3 regions of the Pseudoalteromonas sp. Z9A5 genome follow, and region 1 is predicted to be linked to each of the others. Evidence: predicted binding sites of a transcription regulator. Region 1 holds the regulator's gene; each other region holds the start of a gene.

Region 1 (4,808 bases):
TTCAGGATCTTTTATTAATTCTGGTGTTACCAACTCAACCTTTTTAGGTTTACTCTCATGATTAAACGATTTTTTTTCTTTGTTAACTAATAATTCTTTGCATAACTCAACCGCTATATCGGCATCACCTTCAACCCATTCAAATATTTCTTTTATCGCTTTTTCATCATGCTTAGTATTTAATAAAAAGCGCCAATGCAAAAAACATTCATCACTACTTAAATCTTTAATATCAGGCACTTCATCATAAAATGCGGTTGTTTCTAACTCGCCAAGTTCAGCAAGTTCATTAATCATATACAGCGGCTCATTACCTGTTTTAAATAAATGCTGATGAGGCTTAAAATCAATTCGATAAGTATTACTTCCCGACTTTTCCAATTCCTTTTTAATATCTAGTTCTGGGGTTTCACTTTTCATACCCAGCACTCGTTCAAATTCTATTCGCAATGAGGTAGCTTGTGTTAAATCTGGCTCTTGCTCTGCTTGCAATCCAGCCAATAAAGCGCGTAAACAATCTACCGCTTTAAGTAATAAATTAACGTGCTCTGTAGTTAGTTTTCGTTCACCTTGTCGTATTTGATCTAATAGCGTTTCAAGTACATGAGTAAAATCTGCAACCGCATTGAAACCAAAAGTACCACTACCTCCCTTAATAGAATGGGCAGCTCTAAAAATGGTGTTAATAGTTTCTAAGTCTTCCTCACCAGGGAGTAAGTTTAAAAGCTCAGCCTCCATGGTATCTAGGCCTTCAAAACTCTCTTCAAAGAAAACTTCAAAAAATTGACTTAAATCTATACTCACGCTGCGCTCCTAAATTACCGAATAACCTTTTTAATAACCGCTAATAATTGTTCAGGGTTAAATGGCTTTACAATCCAACCGGTTGCACCAGCAGCTTTGCCTTCTATTTTTTTGTCTAAACCAGACTCTGTTGTAAGCATTAGTAATGGAGTGAACTTATAACTTGGTAAACTTCTGAGCTCTCGTATTAATGTTATACCGTCCATTATTGGCATATTTACATCGGAAATTACGGCATCAAAACCTTGTTGTTTAGCAATAGCTAATGCTTCACTTCCATCTTTTGCTTCAGTTACATCAAACCCTGCGGTCTTCAAAGTAAAACTCACCATCTGACGCATTGATGCAGAGTCATCAACTGCTAAAATTCGTTTCATATAAACTCCTAATCTTTACTTTCAAGTATTAAATATTGATTTAAGCCAAGTTGATTAATTGCGTGTGTTAAAACATCACTTTTACCACTCCAAATTATTTTATGGTGAGTAGTAAGTAAGTGTTTTTGCAAGGCGCATAAAAGTTGAATTGAAGCAGTATCGGCAAAAATTACATCGCTAATATCAAGGCAGATATCATCTTTGCTATTGAGTTCTAGTAGTAAATTTTGATGTAGTATTTCAACTTGCGTAATAGCAAGTTCATTAGGAAGTTTTAGCATTTAGTAAGTGCATTCCCTGTCAATTCAATTCATAACAAAAGCTTAGCCCTAGTTATTGAAATTGCCATAAAATGCTTAATTAAATTTATTTTGCTGCTAAAAACAAAAAAGGAGCTTAGGGTCTGTTGACCTTTCAGGATTAGAATTTGTTTTATCTAGGGGCGATTCAATCGCGGCGCGAGGTTTGTAACCTAGTGGAATTGGTAACTGCTCCTGCGTTACTCTACTGGCTTACATCAATGTAAGCATAAGTAAAACCGAGCAAAGCTTCCGCGTCCTGCTCATGCCCCTTAACTAAATCCATGTAGACAACAAAGAGTTAATCGCTCCAAGGAGAACGCAAAGGGCTGCGTGTATTTGGTTTTTATGCGTTGTTTAGCCTATTTATGGGGAACAACCACACTACATAGACTACATAGACTACATAGGCCCCGCCTTACCTAAAAATCAAACGCTCTGCTGTAAATTCAATCTCGAAAGATAGACAGGTCTTAGAGCTCTTTTAAAATAGGTAAAAATAATAAATTAGTTTTTATAGTAATCCGCTATTTTTTTAAACTCTTCAGTTAAAATAGTCGCATTAATTAATGGCACGCCACCTTGTCTAAATTCTGGTTTAAAAATAGCTCTTACCGAACCATTTTTATCAACCATAGCCACCGAGGCACTGTGATCAACTGCATACTCCGATTCGCTGCTATCGTTAATGGCATAAATTAAGCCTAGCTCCCTAACGAGTGGAAAAAGATCTTTATGTGGTCCCGATACAGCTAAAAATTCAGAATTAAAATAATCTATATATTGCTTTCGTTTAGTTGGCGTATCACGTTTTGGATCTACCGATAAAAACCAAATTTGCAATGGATAGTCTGCTTGTAAGTTTTTATACACCGCATTTAGCTTAGCAAGCGTTAGCGGGCAAATGTCAGGGCAACTTGTGTACCCTAAAAAAACTAAATTCCATTGTCCTAAAAATCGTTGCTTAGTAACTAACTCGCCACGCTGATCGTTCAACTTAAAGTCAGAGAGTGGCTTTGCATTTTTGTAAACTAATGCATCTACATCTGATGGAATATTTTCATTTGAACATGCTGACAAAAACAAAGCTAAAACAACGATTAACCCAAGCCATAACTGCTTCATAAAGAGAGCCATTTATTTATAAGTAAGATTATAAAGAATACCATTAAATGAATAACTGAAAAAAGAAATAAACCCATTACATTGCATTAATTAACTACAATTTTTTAATTTAACCGCTTTATAAATAAACATAATTTTTAATAGCATGATCAAAAAATGAGGCTATAAGCATTTGTATACATAAACTAAATAGGCAGGATTTAAGGTCGGTAAATAAGCAAACGAAGGTAAATTATGAGAAATACTATATTAGTTATGTAACTAATATATGAGCCATATAAAAAATGCGCGCTAAAAAGCACGCATTAATAAATATAATAACCAAAAAATGTTTTTAAATTACATCCAGTCAGCGTTACGAATAACCCCAACAGCTAAACCTTCAATATTAAAAGATTCATTTTCTAGATCAACTTCAATTGCCGAAAAATCATCGTTTTCAGGATGAAGTAATACTTTTTTACCCGCTTTTTCAAAGCGTTTTACAGTTACATCGTCATCAACACGAGCAACTACAACTTGTCCGTTTTCAGCAACTTGGGTTTTATGTACAGCTAAGAGATCGCCGTCCATTATACCTATATCTTTCATACTCATGCCGTTAACGCGTAGTAAAAAATCGGCAGCAGGTTTAAACATTAATGGGTCAATTTTGCAATGACTCTCAACATGCTCTTGCGCTAAAATAGGTTCACCAGCCGCTACTCGACCAATTAGAGGTAAGCCTAATTGTTCAGGCTCTTCTTCCTCAACAAGCTGAATACCACGGCTTGCGCCTGGCTTCATTTTAATAACACCCTTTTTAGCGAGTGCTTTTAGGTGTTCTTCTGCGGCATTGGCACTTTTAAAACCTAATGTTTGTGCAATTTCGGCACGTGTAGGAGGCATACCAGTGTCTTTAATAAAAACTTTAACTAATTCGAGTATTTGAGCTTGGCGCTTCGTTAATGGTCGCATACAACTGGTTTTCCATACAGTACATTTAACTGTGAGTATATACAGTTAAATAAAAATCGCAAATTTAAATTACGCTTTAAAATCGCCCTGTTAATAACAAGCTTGCACTGTTTAAACCACTATCAGAATCGAAGGAAGACCCTAATCCAAATTTAACAGCTACATGAGGAGCAAACCAATATTGCGTTTGTAACTCGTAATTATCTCTGGCGTAATCACTGTTTTGAACATTAGCTATTAAACCAACCGACCAATCTTGATTTACAAAGTAATTAGCCCGCCCTTCGATATTGCGATTTTTCCCTGAAATTTGCTTTAACTCTAAATCCCACCCCTGATTATCAGTAATTGCTGTATAGCGTACATAAGGAGCGTAACGCCATTGTGTATCTGTATTAGTGTAGGTATTTAATAGGTGTGAGCGATCCTCTTCTCTATTATAAAAAACACTAAAACCTAATTGTAACTCCTCATTAATTTGCTTTCCGAGCGACCCTTTTATTAAATAGTCTCGAGAACGCCAATAGCCTTGGTTATCAGTTAAACGCTCTACTCCCCCCATTAAAATTAACCCTAGTGGTCCATAATAGGTGGCGTCTGCATTTACATATTCCACATCATCGCTTGCAAATCCACCTACAGCAAAATTAGTTACTTGGTTTAAATGACTTTTTATTGAATGCGGACCTGAAAGTTGATCTAAATTACTTGTAAAGTATCGGTACCTTGCACCTACAAAGCGGTTATCAGAGCCCGACAAATCAGAAAACCCAACATCTATTTGGTTATTAATTGCAGCTTGTGCAGTAGTTAAAAAGCTTGTTGCCAATACCGTTAGTACTATGATTGTTCTCATCCTAAGTGCCTATCAAAAACAGAAGTAATTGGCTCTATCTTAGGTATTTTTAAAATCATGTCTGTTCGAAAGTGTTTAAAAATGTATAAACTAGGTTTTTAATGTGAAAGGAGTGGTTATGAGTATTTGGTATCAACCTATTACTTTAGAGTTTTGCAAACAACTAGACGAGGGCATAAATGGTCAAGGTACGCTGATGAAAACCATGGGGATTGAAATAAGCGAAATTGGTGAGGACTACCTTGTAGCAACTATGCCAGCCATTCCTGAGCATCATAATCCAATGGGCATGGTACATGGTGGTGCTAACGTAGTCCTTGCCGAAACAGTGGCAAGTTATGCAGCTAACTTTGTAGTCGACCTATCTAAATTTTATTGTGTTGGGCAAGA
Region 2 (4,808 bases), on a different contig from region 1:
ACATATCATTGTTCGTTTTATGTCGGTACGTAGTGTTAAGGATATGCCTAAAGCTCGCCGTATTGGTATGACATGGATGATTGTTGCTGCACTTGGTGCTGTTGGTACTGGTATATTTGGTGCTGCTTATACTTATGAAAACAATATTGTAGTTGAAGATCCTGAAACGATTTTCTTAATTCTTTCTGAGTTATTGTTTCACCCACTTATTGCCGGCTTTTTATTAGCTGCAATTTTGGCTGCTATTATGAGTACTATCTCATCGCAATTGCTAGTAAGTTCAAGTTCATTGACTGAAGATCTATATAAAACATTTTTACGTAAAGATGCTAGCGACTTTGAATTAGTTACTGTTGGTCGAATTAGCGTTGCATTTGTTGCCCTGTTTGCAATTTATTTAGCGTACGATAGAAATAGCTCTATCTTAGACCTAGTTAGTAATGCATGGGCAGGCTTTGGTGCTGCATTCGGTCCATTGGTGCTGTTCAGCCTTTATTGGAAACGTATGAATTTTGCTGGCGCCTTATCTGGTATGTTAGTAGGTGCGTTTACAGTGCTTATTTGGATTTATGGTCCGTTTACTATTAACGGTGAAAGTTTAAGTAGCTTTATGTATGAAATAGTACCAGGCTTTATTTTATCAAGTATTGCAATTGTAGCCGTAAGTTTAGCGACAAAAGCACCTGAGGAAAATATTACTACTTTATTTGATGAAGTAGAAAAAGAGCTTTAAGTAGCGCGTTATGACTCTTCTTTTTGATGAGTTATAAGCAATAAAAAAAGGGAGCAACTAAGTTGCTCCCTTTTTTATTAATATATTAATACACGGTTTAGCTTACTTTTTTCTCATCGTTATCTTGGGCAGCTGAAGCGTTGTCTGCTTTTTTATTTTTAGCTGGGGCTTTGGTAACAACCGGATCTTTGCCACCTTTCAATATAGTCATAAAGTCTTCTTTACTCTTAGCTATTTCTAAAGCAAGTGACTCTATTTGTTGCTCGCTTAATGGCACATCTACTTTTTCTAACATTAGCTCAAGTGACTCAGCAATATCGAGCATTTTGTCATAGGCATCAGCTTCTTTTTTAGTAGTAAACGTCATGCGCTCGACTCCGTTTCGTTCTACAACATATTTAACAACAACAGCCATGATTTCTCCTGCAAGCTTGCGTGGCAATGTGGTTTATGAAAACCATTAGATTACTGTTTTTATGTACAGTAATGGTTTGTGGTGTAATTTGCAAGTCTCTCTTATTAATTTTTAGGTGTCTTAAATTTGACAAAAAACACTAACTTTACTTTAGTTAAGCAATCACTTGCTGTACCCGCTGCATTTTTACCATTTCGGAAATTAGTGATAATGCGTTTAGGTACACTTTAAGTGATGAGTTTGTAGCTCCTTATTTATTGAATGTCTCCTGAGCAAAATAATGAACGTTCGATAAGAACAATAAGGAAACCACAATGAAGATTTTTAAAAGCTTATTATTTGTTAGTTTGTTATGTTTATTTCCTGCAACAGTCACGTTTGCACAGTCATCAGAAGTTCTCCAAGAAATGCCTCAATTTGAACCTGTAAGTATTAATAACGCAGATTTAAATATGCTGGCTAAGCTTCCAGGTATCGGTAAAAAAAAGGCGCAAGCAATTATTGATTACAGAGAAGAAAATGGTGAATTTACCAATGTAGATGATTTAGCTCAAGTGAAGGGGGTTGGTAAAAAACTGATGACTAAGCTTGAAGGAAAAATAAAATTGTAGATGAGTAGGGGCGCTAAGCGCCCTGTTCAAATTGTTTTAATGCTTCAGCTAGGTTTTTTTTAGCAAAATTAATTTCAATTGGTGTTGTTAATAGTGGATAACATAACCCACCCAGTATTAAAAATGGGATAACTATCCAGCCTTTAAATAAGGTAAATATTAGAAATAGCGGACTTAATAATACAAGCTTTATTATACGTAATAACACGCGCTCGGTAGGAGATATCATACTCAGTGACAGCGCAATAACGGCTTGTCTTTCGCGTATTTTTAAATGCTTTAGCTCATCTAGTTGGCTAGAAAAAAAAGTAAACATATTAAATCGACTTCTTCGTAATTAAACGGTTAATAATGAGTAGGGCTAATACAACTGAAAATAAAGCAAATATAATCTCCATCCATGCAGGCATGCTTAAACCTACAAACTGCCAATCAATATTCGCACAATCACCCGTCGCTTGAAAAAAGCTAGGGATCCATTCGTGTAATGGCATAAAAGAAGGAAAGTTTGGTTCAAATTCACAACTGAACGCAAAAGGATCTGTTGTTGTTTGCATATCAATATGTTCTCGTGCGATTAAGTACCCCCAACCACTTGATATTCCCCATACTAAATAAGCAATCACTCTTGCTATTTTACTCTGTGGTTTAGCTGAGCCAATAACACCTGCACCAAGTAAACCAAGTACAGCTGTACGTTGATAGATACACATAATGCATGGAGCAAGCCCCATTTTATATTGAAAAAAGAGTGCCGTTACTTCAAGCAAAAATACGATAGCAGTAAATAAAAGCCAAGGAGTACGTTGCGTAGGTAGTTGTGCAAGCCAGTTCATAAAAAATCCGCAGTCAAATAAGAGGTTAGATTATGACTTAGGATAAAGTAAGCCACAAGGGAAACGAAAAAAAAGCGACTTTAGTCGTTTTTTAAGTAGGGATAATGATTATTAATCATTATCTCAGAAGTGACGGAGTGATACTTTAAATAGCACTTATATTTATAAATTGGGCTTGTTAAATAAACCCAGCTTGAGTGAAGTGAAAGCAAAAAGGTCAATGGTAACAATGTACCCAATGTGAATGTGTCTATCGGATATTATTTAAAGGTGTGATTTAATTTAAATTATTAATTTATTATAAATAGTGGTTCATTTGCTTTAACTAATATACCTTACTTTACTTGTTAGTTATGCATCGTCTGGTACAATCAGTCAGTTATTCGTGTAAACAATGAGTTGTAGATTAATTCGAGTGGGAATTGAATGAGAATTTTTAAAGCGAAAAGCCCAGCAGGATTTGCTGAAGAATATATAGTTGAATCTATTTGGAACGGCGATTTTCCACCAGGTTCAATTCTACCTGCAGAACGGGAACTCTCGGAGTTAATTGGTGTAACAAGAACAACTTTACGTGAAGTATTACAACGTTTAGCGCGTGATGGCTGGCTGACTATTCAACACGGTAAACCAACTAAAGTTAATAACTTTTGGGAAACGTCAGGCTTAAATATTCTTGAAACGTTAGCACGTCTTGATGAAGATAAAATGCCAGAGCTGACAGATCAGTTATTATCAGCAAGAACAAATATCAGTGCTATTTATACTCGTGCTGCAATTAAGTTGAACCCAGAGCGTGTAATTGAAATTTTATCGCAAAGCCATGAGCTAGAAGATACCGCTCAAGCGTTTTCTGATTACGACTATAAAGTACATCATGAACTAGCTGTTGCCGGTAATAACCGTATATATGTATTAATTTTAAATGGTTTTAGAGGCTTTTATTCTAAAATTGGATGCCATTATTTCTCAGATGCAGGTACTCGCGAACTTGCACGTCAGTTTTATAAAGATTTAACCGTATTAGCTGAAAATAAAGAGCACGATGGTGCTATTTCTATGATGCGTAAATATGGTCATCAAACCGGTGAAATCTGGCAGAAAATCAGAGGCGACATGCCCTCTGATATTATGGATTAAACCTATATTTAAAAGCCTGCTAATGCAGGTTTTTTTATAACCTAAATTCGTTATTTATAAGCGTTCGGTATTTTCGATTAGTCACATCGCTAAATACGATTGTCCTTTTCTAGTTAATAACTCTAGAATGCCAATTAATTATATGTCGCTGCTATTGGTTTTTAACTTTTAGCGCCCATATAACTATCAGCATTGCGAAAGCAATTGATAACAAACTCAAAATATTTGGAGAATAAAATGGGTGTATTAGTAGGCCGCCAGGCACCAGACTTTACCGCTGCAGCTGTTCTTGGTAACGGTGAAATTGTAGATAGCTATAACCTTCATGAAACAATTAAAGGTAAAAAAGCAGTTATCTTCTTTTACCCACTAGATTTCACGTTTGTATGTCCTTCTGAACTTATTGCATTTGATAAGCGTTTTGAAGATTTTAAAAAGCGTGGCGTAGAAGTAATTGGTGTTTCTATCGATTCACAATTCTCACATAACGCATGGCGTAACACTGCTATAGCAGATGGCGGTATTGGTAAAGTTCAATACGCACTAGTTGCAGATGTTAAACACGAAATTTGTAAAGCATACGACGTTGAACACCCTGAAGCTGGTGTTGCATTTCGTGGTTCTTTCTTAATTGACGAAGAAGGTAACGTACGTCACCAAGTAGTGAACGATTTACCACTTGGTCGTAACATTGATGAAATGCTACGTATGGTTGATGCACTAGCGTTCCACACTGAGAACGGTGAAGTTTGTCCTGCTGGTTGGACTGAAGGTAAAAAAGGTATGGATGCAAGCCCAGAAGGCGTTGCTAAATTCTTATCTGAAAACGAAGGCGACCTATAATTTAGGTTCTTTGTTTAAATAAAACCGCCAATTGGCGGTTTTTTTATATTTAATTTAAAATGTAAATCTTACTTTTGTATACAGGTAACGACCACGAGGGTTATGTACACCAGACACATAACCGTATAAATCGCTATCACCATCACCAATTGCAAATGGTGGCTCTTCATCAAATAAGTTATTAACACCTAACGATAATTTAATAGATTCAGTAATTCGATAAGACGTTT
Region 3 (4,808 bases), on a different contig from region 1:
ACTAGAAAGTACATCGTCAGCTAACGTACGCGGTTTAATAAAGTCATAATCTTCACGGCGTGAACGCGATACTTCTGCGCCATCTGCCCATAAATCGCCGCAATCGGCTATTTGACGTGAAACACCTGCACTACGAGCTGGACCATTTTCAACGTATGCACCGTAAGGACCCATTGCACGAGCAGCGTGCCCCGTTAATGTAGCAACAGTAAATAACGTTGGATTGATTTCGCCTTTAGCTAAATCTTTCATTTCGCTAAGTAAGTCGCCCATAGCTAAACGCCCTTCTGCATCAGTATTACCAATGCGTACACGTACACCCTCGCGGCTAGTGATTATTTCATCTGGTACAAAACAATCAGAACCAATAGAGTTACGAACAACGGCTAAGTACGATACTACTTTTACGCCTTTAGGCTGATAATCTGCAACGGCTTTCATAAACCCTGCAACAGATGCTGCGCCACCTTTATCGCGGCTCATACCTGCCATGTGTCCGCCAACTTTTAAATCTGCACCGCCGGTGTCATATACAAGACCCTTACCTACAAACATAAGCGTACGAGTAATTTCGCCCTCTGGTACATATTCAAGCTTAACAACACGTGGATGATGACGCTCAACTGCATAAGATGCACGAGCAACAATACTTAACATTGGATAATTTTTATCAATAGCTGCAATATCGTCAATTACGTCAACCGCAATTTTTGAGCCTTTAAATAAATCAACGCAGTAATCTGCAAAGCGAGGCGGAGCCATACGCTCAGGCTCAGTACCACATAAGTCACGTGCAGCATATTGACCCGCAGCAATTGCATTAACGGCTTTAATTGTTTGATCACTAGCTCCAACTAAACCAATATTTATTACTGGTTCAATTCCTTCACCATGAAACTCGCGCGCTTCTAATGGTTGCCATAAAGCCTGACAAGCGCCTAAATAAGCAACTTCTAGAGCGTGTTGGTAACGGCTATCGCCATTAAGATTTGGTAAAAATATTGCAGGGTTAACACTGCCCGATGCTTTCGCTTCATTAATTGCTAGTTTAGCGGCATCAAAGTAACGACGTACGTCGTCGTAATCTCTGTTTAACGGACCTGTTGGAGCAAGTATTACACGCTTGTTTTCAATTACTAATAAAGTAACTTGCTTACCAATGCGAGAGTCTACTTTTGATAGTGCTAGAACAGCATCGCGTAATGGGTTATTTGGTAATTGAGAAAAATCATCACTGATAATGATCAATGCATCATGAGATGTGCATTCAAGGCTAGTACTTACTGGCTGAGCCAGCACAGCTTTTGGATATGCCATAAATAAAGGTCCTGTTAAAAAACATAAGCCTCTATTATCGTCGATTTAAATATTGAAGACCAGTAAGCTGCAACGACTTTGCCATTTAAGATATTGCTAACACCTTACTTTATTGGCAACTTAAAGTTACAACTTTACTTAACTAATCAAGAATACTGAGTTGTTGGTTTTGTTCTGGTTTATTTTTAATACCAACGCCAATCCCTAATAATCGTACTGGTTGCTGGAGCCCTCGCTGGTGGGCTTTTGTAAGCAATTGAGCAAAAATTTCAGTATTTAATTGATGATATGCCTGATCCGCAGAGGTCACTACAAAGTTTGCAAACTTTACCTTAACACTCAGTTTATTAATTCGGTTTTCTAATTGCTGCTTATTCAAACGTATTGTTAATTCGTCTAGTAATTTAGGAAGCTGATCAAGGCATTCTTGTAAGCTATTTTTATTATACTCATAGGTATGCTCAACACTTAGCGACTTTCTAATTCGGTTAGTAGACACCTGACCAACATACTCACCAGCACATTTTTGATAAAGCGACACACCAAAATTACCCACATGTTGCTGCATCCAGTTTACGCCTTTTTCGCGTATATCTTTACCGGTATATAACCCTTTTAAGTTGAGTTTTTCGAGCGTAACTTTACCCACTCCCGGAATTTTACCTAATGGTAACTGTGCTAAAAAGTCATCTACTTCATTGGGTAACACAACAAATTGACCATTGGGTTTATTTTCATCACTGGCTATTTTTGCAATAAACTTAATAGGCGCAATGCCTGCTGATGCAGTAAGCCCCGTTGCATTATAAATATCAGCACGAATTTGTTGAGCTATAAGTGTGGCACTGCCTTTACAAACGGTACTGTCTGTTACATCAAGATAGGCTTCGTCAAGAGAGTGAGGTTCAATTAAGTCTGTGTAACGGTTAAATACTTCACGTATTTGATTTGAGGCTTCTTTATAAACAGCCATACGCCCAGGTACAATAACTAAATCGGGGCACAGTTGTTTGGCATGATAATTCGACATAGCCGATCGCACACCATATTCTCTTGCAATATAGTTCGCCGTGGAAAGAACCCCACGACGACTATTCCCCCCAATTGCCAGTGGAACACTTGCAAGCTTAGGGTTATCGCGCATTTCTACGGCTGCATAAAAGCAATCCATATCTATGTGAATAAACTTTTTCATCACCACAATAACAACTGTTTATTTATACAGCCATTATTATGTAATCACTTTTAATTAGCAAGTATCTGCGCAATGAACTAATTATTTAATCACTTGTGTTTTATTAGAACAGTGCATCCAAAAGGCAAACTCTGTTAAAAAACCTATCACAAGTAACGTAACTGCGCCCGGTGCATTACCCATCGCAAAGCAGGTAAAAGACGCAATAAAAATCAAAGAAGCCAAAGCCCAACTAATTATATTTTGCAATGTGTGTGTCCTATTGTGTACTACAGTGTGTAATTTAACTCTAGTCTCAAAATTAATTTCATTCAACTAAAATTATTAAAACGACGATTGATATCTTGAGGTAGTTACTTCATATTGATAATCTAAGTACTTTAAAACTAAGAGCTATAAGTGCATGCAAGCGTTTAAAGAACAGCACCCTATTCATACCGATATAACCGTAGCTTGGGCAGATATGGATGCCCTTCAACACGTAAATAATGTCGTTTATTTACGTTATTTTGAAATAGCCCGAATCGACTTTTTAAATAAAATAAACTTATTTGATACCATTAGCCCAAATAGTACTGGTCCTGTTATAAGCGAAAATAACATTCGTTATAAGCGCCCAGTTACTTTTCCAGATACGCTTACTGTAGGCGTTACAATTACAGATATTAAAACCGATCGCTTTGTGATGAATTACACCGTATTTAGTCACGCACAAAATGCCGTAACTACAACCGGCAACTCAAAAGTGGTTATGTTTGATTTTACAACAGGGAAAAAAGCCCCTATTTCAGAACCTCTTTTATCAGCTTTAATTAGCTATGCTCAAGACGACTAATAAGGAACTTTCATGCAATACAGTCCACTAGGTAGCAGTGGTATTAATGTTTCTCGAGTATGTTTAGGCAGCATGACATGGGGTAAGCAAAATACACAAAGCGATGCTGATGAACAAATAACTTATGCTCTTGCCCAAGGCGTAAATTTTATTGATACAGCCGAAATGTACGCTGTGCCACCGTCTCCTGAAACTTATGGTAAAACAGAGCTAATTATTGGCGATTGGTTATCACGAAATAAGCAAAAACGTAGTGAGATCGTACTCGCGACTAAAATTGCTGGTAACGGTTTATCGTGGGTTCGTGATGGCGGCAATATTACTCGCCAAACAGTTATCGAAGCAGTCGATAGTTCTCTAAAGCGTCTACAAACTGATTATATTGATTTATACCAATTACATTGGCCAAACCGCTCTACTCCACACTTTGGTAGGCAATGGCCCGGTACGCTCAAATTTACTGATGTAAATACACAAGAGCAACAAGCCAGCATGCTTGATACTTTAGAAGGTTTAAATGACTGCGTAAAAGCAGGAAAAATTAAGCATTGTGGTTTGTCTGACGATACACCATGGGGTATAAGCCAGTTTTTAAGCTTAGCCAAAGAGCACGATTTGCCGCGCATGGTGTCTATTCAAAACGAATTTAGCTTAGCCCACGCTAAAGATTGGCCATATTTAATTGAGCAATGTGTTCATGAGGATATAGCTTATTTACCGTGGTCACCTTTAGCTGCTGGTTTATTGACGGGTAAATATTTAAACGGTGCCCGACCAGAAGGCTCTCGCTGGACCTTTATGCAGCGTAACGGTATTTTTAGAGATACACCAAACGCAGAGCAAGCAACAAAGCAATATGTAGAGCTTGCTCGTGAAAATAATATTACCCCAGCACAGCTTGCGCTAGCGTGGTGTAATCAGGTTGATGGGGTTACTTCTTCAATTATTGGGGCAACATCTATAGCTCAATTAAAGGAAGACATAGACGCATTTAGCATAACGTTGAGCGACAAAATTTTAGCCGATATAAATGCTATTTTTAGAAACTTTCCGATGCCATATTAAATTCGTACTTCGTTAATAGGTAGTGCTATTATGGCTACTTATTAACAATAAACTTTTTGTAAAAATTTATTCGCTAAACGACTAACGCTATACTTTAATTAACTTTTGTTATGTTAAGAGTCATTGACTATGCCAAAAAACGGATACTTTGTACTTTCATTATTTATAACATATAACGTATGCGCTTCTGAGCAAGAAAAACAGCCTTTACAAGAAATCATTTGGCTACAAAGCCATACTGCCCCATTTCATATTGCTAAAAGTGAGCGCTCACCACAAGGTGGCTTATGCGACAACTTAACAGAGCAACTTATAAATAATATCCCTGGGGTAAAACATACTCGTTTAGCAGTTCCGCAAGCGCGAATTCATAAATATTTAGCTGAAGGTAAAAAT

What was found. Region 1 encodes LexA, which represses DNA repair genes until DNA is damaged. Its sites were predicted from a motif close to TACTGTATNNNNATACAGTA; they were not measured.
Region 2: GQR56_RS01890 (YebG family protein) is a predicted target of LexA. The motif match lies at 1,200-1,219, and genes of this name have one in related genera.
Region 3: dinB (DNA polymerase IV) is a predicted target of LexA. The motif match lies at 2,525-2,544, and genes of this name have one in related genera.

What each region holds. Positions count from the first base shown of each region.
Region 1 is NZ_WTLC01000018.1:61,351-66,158, forward strand. It holds gene GQR56_RS11030 (chemotaxis protein CheA) at 1-804, opposite strand, end outside; gene GQR56_RS11035 (response regulator) at 819-1,181, opposite strand; gene GQR56_RS11040 (STAS domain-containing protein) at 1,190-1,462, opposite strand; gene GQR56_RS11045 (SCO family protein) at 1,988-2,605, opposite strand; gene lexA (transcriptional repressor LexA) at 2,945-3,562, opposite strand; gene GQR56_RS11055 (putative porin) at 3,639-4,418, opposite strand; gene GQR56_RS11060 (PaaI family thioesterase) at 4,537-4,808, shown strand, end outside.
Region 2 is NZ_WTLC01000002.1:72,246-77,053, forward strand. It holds gene putP (sodium/proline symporter PutP) at 1-733, shown strand, start outside; gene GQR56_RS01890 (YebG family protein) at 831-1,148, opposite strand; gene GQR56_RS01895 (ComEA family DNA-binding protein) at 1,463-1,759, shown strand; gene GQR56_RS01900 (DUF6170 family protein) at 1,773-2,075, opposite strand; gene dsbB (disulfide bond formation protein DsbB) at 2,077-2,595, opposite strand; gene fadR (fatty acid metabolism transcriptional regulator FadR) at 3,022-3,735, shown strand; gene GQR56_RS01915 (peroxiredoxin C) at 3,973-4,578, shown strand; gene GQR56_RS01920 (TonB-dependent receptor) at 4,633-4,808, opposite strand, start outside.
Region 3 is NZ_WTLC01000023.1:31,657-36,464, reverse strand. It holds gene GQR56_RS12885 (leucyl aminopeptidase family protein) at 1-1,317, opposite strand, end outside; gene dinB (DNA polymerase IV) at 1,460-2,512, opposite strand; gene GQR56_RS12875 (thioesterase family protein) at 2,916-3,347, shown strand; gene GQR56_RS12870 (aldo/keto reductase) at 3,360-4,412, shown strand; gene GQR56_RS12865 (ABC transporter substrate-binding protein) at 4,542-4,808, shown strand, end outside.